Regions from separate parts of the Paenibacillus sp. GQ49 genome, predicted to be linked through region 2. Evidence: a T-box and tRNA genes for the amino acid it is inferred to sense, from the RefSeq annotation. Region 2 holds a T-box; the other holds one or more tRNA genes.
What was found. A T-box is a leader RNA that pairs with one kind of tRNA and senses whether it is charged. The one in region 2 lies ahead of AC6CIF_RS31080 (valine--tRNA ligase), so its partner is inferred to be a tRNA-Val.
Positions count from the first base shown of each region.

Region 1 (3,425 bases), on a different contig from region 2:
TTCTCTTCACCGACGGAACGGTAAAGCTGATAGATCGCTTGTCGCCCCTTCTGATAATATACCAAACTTGCCAAATCCCCAGCTTCATCGTTTGTTGACGCAATCGCCATATCTACGGGCGCAGTATCGAACTGAATGGATCTGAATCCATTTAGCTTGTCTCCCTGTTTCTCGGCAAAATACACCATGGAGAAATCGGCAAAGCCTTCATCCAGGAAGGATTCTGTCTCCGAATTATTACCGATCAATGCATGGAACCACTGATGCGCTATTTCATGAACAAATGTTGTGTCTTCTTCTGGAACAGCACCATTTTGAATCTGTCCCATCTGAATGAGCCTCGCATACTCCACGGCAACGCCTTGTACATACGTCTCGACAATTCGGAACTCTGGATAGGGATACTTGCCATATTTCTCACTATAGAAGTCAATGACCTTGAATGCCTGATTAATGTAGCGGTCAACTATCTTTTTCTTGGATGGATCATCGTTGTAATAATAGTATTCCACCGTCAGACCGTTACGGGTAGCGCGCTCCACTTGAAGATTAGGACTTGCAAAGAAAACAAACTCTCTCGTATTCTCGGCCACAGCAGACACAACTTTACGACCATGTTCTGTACTGTCTTGAGTGGTGATAGAGCCCGGCATGGCTATCTGATACTCATCAGGAACATTGAATTGAACTTCAAAGTCCGATGAGGTGTAATAATCGCTCTCAAATGTTCGACTATACGGTGCCTTGTTCCATTGATGCTTAACCTCGTCGTATACAGACATCACCGGGAACCAGTGCGCACCATTGATCATGTCCTTGTAGTAGGAAACTCGCTGTGAGCCATAGGGTATATTCAACTGAAACTCCAGTTGGAATGATACCGATTCGCCTGGTTGAACGGGATTCTTCAACTGCACGGTCAACGCTTGGTTTTCCTTATGGAAATCCAGCGATTGGCTATCTGCGGTTACAGCCTGAATATCGATGCCACCCAGAAAGTCCTCCGCTGTCTTCTCCGGATGATCTTCACTAATCTTCTCATTATGCTGTTGGTACATTCCCGCCTGTGTAGACTTGGAGAGGTTTGCATCAGCATATGTATGAAGGACCAGCTGCTGGAGTGCATCCTTGCTTGTGTTGCGATACGTTACCTTCTCGCTCCCCTGGATCGTCATGTCTTTCTCATTTAGTCGAGCCTGGATCTGGTATTGAATCGGGGTCTGCTCTAGAGAGTCTTTCGGTGTGTTATATATTTTCGTAGATACAGGTGCTGGGTCTGCTTCCGCGGCAACAACCCCCATGTTGGCAAGTGGGCTTGTTGCCAGTATTAAAGCCAGTGTACCCGCGATCCCTACTCTGGCTAACTTTGATGTAAATGGGTTTGAATAATTCATAAGTTCTCTCCTCTTTGTCGTTTCTGTTGATCTCAGAACCAAGTATAGAAGACGAACCTTACGATCAATTTATGTTTTATTTAAGTTTCGTTTAAAAAGAGAAAGAGAAAATGAAGCACTCGGAAACGCATTAATGTTTGTATGTGAAAAAAGAAAAGAAGCCTTACATCGTAAGACTTCTCGTGTATGATCTGTAGTGGGCTCGAACCACTGACCCCTACCCTGTCAAGATAGTGCTCTCCCAGCTGAGCTAACAGATCATGATATATAATTGTTTCTCAATCAAGTAACAGTATCATATCAAGTAACCGTGTTCATTGTCAATGATTTATTTGGTTATAATTCACCCGAAATGGTGCACAATAAAGGAAAGATTACCATTTCTACAACGAGGTGAATTCCCTATGAGAAACTTAACAAAACGGTCAAAATCCAATAAATATACATTTACCAAATGCTTCTTTCTCTTTGCTGGGCTTGTGATTCTCAGTACAACCGTTACTGGTTGCGGCTTGGAGAGGGATGAACATACGGTACAATTCCAACAATTACAACAGCCCAATGAAAATGATGAGTCTCTGCCCGTTTGGCTGGACGTGTACTCCAAATCTGTAATTCAAGATGTATATTCTCCGCGAGGAAGCAGTGAAGTCTTGCCGTGAAGGTTAACAGGTGAATCACTCGTCTTCATCCCACTTGCGTGAGTATGCTTTCTTCGTAACGTAATACAACAGAGTAATCATTCCCGCTGACATTAACAATGTAATTACCATGATGCCTGTCATGCCCATCACTACCCCCTCCTCTCCCAATATGTTCCAGACTTCACTATACAGGAAAAACATTTTTTTGTATAATTCAGTCTGATATGTCGCGCAAGAGCAGAAAGAAGGAATGGAATTGGCAGCTGAGATTAGTTATGTATCAACAGAAGAACAACTGGAGCAAGCCCTGGGAATTCGCCATCACGTTTTTGTGATCGAGCAACAGGTGCCTGCCGAGATTGAGATTGATCAATATGATGTCATCAGTCCAGATGTGCATCATGTATTGTTAAGTACAGATGGGCAAGCTGTAGCCACAGGACGTCTGATCTATTACAGCAAGGATACGGCCAAAATGCAGCGGATCGCGGTGCTTGAATCTCATCGTTCATTTGGTTATGGACGTGTGCTTTTGCTCGCGATGGAGGAGCTGGCACGTGAACTCGGCTTATCCTATTCTGTACTGGATGCGCAGTGTCAGGCACAGAAATTCTATGAAAAACTGGGTTATGAAGTGATTTCGGAAGAACCTTTTTATGATGCAGATATTCTGCATGTTCGTATGAGAAAGAGCTTGTAAAACCTCCGCGTTGGCAGGTCCTTATTAGCATATGGTGCATACTTCCGATGAATTGGGATAGGCTAATCAGGTAAGCAGATTCCTATCTCGTCATATAAGGAGAGTGTGACATCATGGATCAAACAACACGCGAGAGTTTCACAGCTGTACAGAAAAATGGCGACGGTGACCTGACAGCCTTTCAGACTTCGGCAGGACGTGTACTGGATTATCAGCAGGCACTTGCAGAAGTACAGGCTGGCGCTATTGCCGGTGTGAATGTATTTAAAGGCAAGGATGGCGAAATGTACATTCGTGGCGATGCCGACGGTGACCCAACCAACAACCTGGACCAACTTCCCCATTTCTAAAATAGATGCACATGTCGTACATGTGACACAATAAGCACCGATCCGGTTACCCGGGTTGGTGTTTTCTTATTATGATTAGTAGTCCGTAAAATATTTTACGGAATCACCGGAAGGTTGGCTTTTGCGAATCGGATGTTGTACCTGTTCCCATGCCTGCAAAATCTGTATCCCTTCGAGAGTAGACCGGTTCTCCCACGCGATGTGCCCGGTGCGTTCAAGCTCCAGCAATGACTCATGAATGATAGCTCTGCTTCGTCCCGTCTTGGTCTCCAGTTCATCCATACGCGGCAGCCTGCGCCGTTGTCCTGCATAGTTCACCATAATACGTAAAATCTTG
Region 1 is NZ_JCAXEL010000002.1:305,662-309,086, forward strand. It holds gene AC6CIF_RS05950 (M1 family metallopeptidase) at 1-1,394, opposite strand, end outside; tRNA gene AC6CIF_RS05955 (tRNA-Val) at 1,582-1,654, opposite strand; gene AC6CIF_RS05960 (hypothetical protein) at 1,799-2,056, shown strand; gene AC6CIF_RS05965 (GNAT family N-acetyltransferase) at 2,295-2,738, shown strand; gene AC6CIF_RS05970 (DUF3892 domain-containing protein) at 2,852-3,088, shown strand; gene AC6CIF_RS05975 (hypothetical protein) at 3,164-3,425, opposite strand, start outside.
Region 1: it encodes a tRNA-Val, which carries the amino acid that the T-box ahead of AC6CIF_RS31080 (valine--tRNA ligase) is inferred to sense. The anticodon was not compared.

Region 2 (3,425 bases):
ATGGTTTACGGTTCGATATTTATGAGCGCGTTCATTTGTCTGAGGGAGTCCCTGCGATTGAGGAATTGGAGGAGATTGAACTATACCCGCGCATTCAAGTCATAGGGCAGGATGATCATGCCACGTTAAGAGGGCATCTTTTACTTACAGGTGCGTACAGAGGAGAAAATGAGGCTTCAGAGGAGCTCAAACATTTCATTCCCGTGGAGATCACAGTGCCGCTGAACCGGGTCAGATCGATTGAGGATATTTCTATCGAGATCGAAAATTTTGACGTGGATCTGTTATCCAATCGCAGTCTGAACATTACAGGCGTATTGTCGCTGCGAGGCATCGAGGGTTTTCCTGTTGAAGAGCCACAAGTGTGGTCAGCAGATGAGTTTACAGTTGTTCATTCACCTGATGCTCAGCAATCCAACCGTTCCGATGAAGCAGCACAGACAGGCAGCGACCCCAACACATTTGCACAAGAGTACCTGCTCCAGCGGAGTGAGGAAGAGAGACTTGCGAATGCAGCAGAACTTGCATATGGTGCTCCGGAATTCGCTGACTTGTCCACAAGGGAAGAAACATTAAGGAATAGCGAAGAATCGCAGCAGCAATATGCGAATTCGTCATTGGCCGAGCCACTTCAATCCGAGGAGCAAAGTGCGGAGTACGCTAACGAAAACAGACAACCTGATGCAAACGAAGATCCCGCATCTCTGACGGCGAATGCAGATGAATTGGCATCTAATGAGCAATATAGCGAACCTTCTCCAATCTCGTCATTTATGGCTGAGACCGCTGATCGGTTAGCTTCTTATCCTGAGTCGGAACCATTGCTGCCTCTGGAAGACGAGTCTTCGGATTGGTCCGAGCCTTCCGTGGATGTATTGCCTGCGAACTCGAGAAGTGCAGATCAATCATCTAATGAGTTGGGAGCACCGGATGTACCGGACGCACCAGAGGTATGGCACTTCGAATCAGCGAGATCTGTACCTCAGCAGGAAAATCAGGCAATTGCCGATGTCCCGGGCGAATCACAGGCGGAGAACTGGCAAAGTGTATTTGCTTCGTCCGAACCAGGCAACGCGGAGGAAGACCGGCCGTCTTTTGAAGCGACTGGGGTAGACGAGTTCGTACAGAACGAAGCATTTGTTCCTGAACCTGTGGCTGAGACGGAAGACAAGCCGGAGCTGAAGGTTGCTTTTGGCAGCAAAAAAGAATCCGCACCACGGCAAGAAGAGGGCGTAGGTATCTCTTCCTTGTTATCCTCGGGCAGAGCGGCACGCGATGCTGAAGTGGAGCGAGGTGATGAGGTTCCTGCGGGTGTGGTACAGGAAGAAACGTATCCAGCTGATGATGTGGAATGGAAGAACCTGTTCTTGGGAACAATCGTGGACCAGACCCCATTCCGCAAGGTGAAACTGTGCATTGTTCAGCGAGAGGATACACTGGATGCCATTGCAGATCGATATCAATTGAGCACGAGGGAACTTCAGTTGTATAACCGATTATCTGAGCAGGTTGTGGAAGAAGGTCAGATATTGTACATCCCTTAATCCGTAGTTAAAGCCTTCGTTACGACCCGTGATCCCCTTGAGGATTGCGGGTTTTTGCATGATTCGTCCTAAACCTGCATTCCAGCGCTCTTTATCCGCTGTTGTCAGGTTGACTATCGCGCACGAGCAAGGTATGATGTGTGTAGGTTTTTTGAAGAACAACGTGGAACGGGAGTAGTAGACAGTATGACCTTTCAGAGAGTGGAATTGCAACGCTGTGAGATTCCGCAGGAACCAACTGATCGAAGTCGCCCGGGAGTTGCCTGTTTGAATACAAGGGATGAATGAGATCTATCGTCATTTGTTTCTGAGGTAGGATGGGCCGGTAGCAGCCGTTATCTGCTTGAAGTGTCACGTCATGTACAGAGGGTGAAGTCTATCTTGCTGTCGTCGTGAAACAAAGGTGGTACCGCGAAAGCTAACCTTTCGTCCTTTGATGGATGAAAGGTTTTTTTTGTTTTTTTTGGCGAAGATGATGAAGTAACGGAGGAATGACACATGTCTGAGGAAAAAAAATCAGCTGCAACAGAAATGCCGACCACTTACGATCCTAAGGCGGCAGAGGATAAATGGTACTCCACCTGGATGGAGCGTGGATATTTCAAAGCCGGTCAACGTAAAGATGCCGAGCCGTATACGATTGTAATTCCACCCCCGAATGTAACCGGGATGCTGCACATTGGGCATGCGCTTGATTTTACACTGCAGGATATTCTGATCCGCACCAAACGGATGCAAGGTTATGACGCACTATGGCTTCCGGGTTCCGACCATGCAGGTATTGCTACCCAAACCAAAGTGGAGCAGAAGCTGCGTGAAGAAGGTCTGACTCGTTATGATCTGGGACGTGAGAAGTTTCTGGAGAAGGTATGGGACTGGAAAGATCAATATGCCACTACCATTCGTCAGCAATGGGGTAAAATGGGATTGTCGCTTGATTACTCACGTGAACGTTTTACGCTGGATGAAGGTCTGTCCCAAGCGGTTCGTAAAGTATTTGTTCAACTGTATGAAAAAGGCCTTATTTACCGAGGCAAACGCATCATTAACTGGGACCCGGTGAACCGGACAGCTCTGTCCGACATTGAGGTTGAATATAAAGAGGTTCAGGGTCACTTGTACCATCTGCGTTACCCGCTCAAAGACGGAAGTGGCTACGTTACAGTGGCAACAACGCGTCCTGAAACGATGCTGGGTGATACAGCTGTTGCTGTTCATCCGAAGGATGAGCGTTATGCAGATATGATTGGTAAAGTACTTGTACTGCCTATTATTGGACGCGAAATTCCGATTATCGCTGATGATTATGTGGATAAAGAGTTTGGAAGTGGTGCAGTTAAAATCACGCCTGCGCATGATCCAAATGACTTTGAAGTAGGTCTTCGTCATGATCTGCCTCAGATTACGGTCATGGATGAGAGCGGCACAATGAATGCTGAGGCAGGCAAGTATCAGGGACTGGACCGCAGTGACTGCCGCAAGCAGATTGTTGCTGACTTGAAAGAGCAGGGCGTATTGATCAACATTGAGGATCACACGCATCAGGTTGGACACAGTGAACGTACCGGAGCTGTTGTTGAGCCGTATCTGTCTACACAGTGGTTCGTTGAGATGAAGCCACTTGCAGAGAGAGCGATTAAAAAACAACAGAACGGGGAAGGGGTTAATTTTGTTCCAGATCGTTTTGAGAAAACCTATCTGAACTGGATCGAAAACGTTCGTGACTGGTGTATTTCCCGTCAACTGTGGTGGGGACATCGTATTCCTGCCTGGTATGATGAAGAAACGGGTGAAATCATCGTATCTACTGAAGATCCAACAACGCTGCCAGAGTATGCTGGACGCAAGCTCAGACAGGACGAAGACGTACTCGATACTTGG
Region 2 is NZ_JCAXEL010000033.1:22,416-25,840, forward strand. It holds gene AC6CIF_RS31075 (LysM peptidoglycan-binding domain-containing protein) at 1-1,544, shown strand, start outside; T-box leader at 1,700-1,981, shown strand; gene AC6CIF_RS31080 (valine--tRNA ligase) at 2,043-3,425, shown strand, end outside.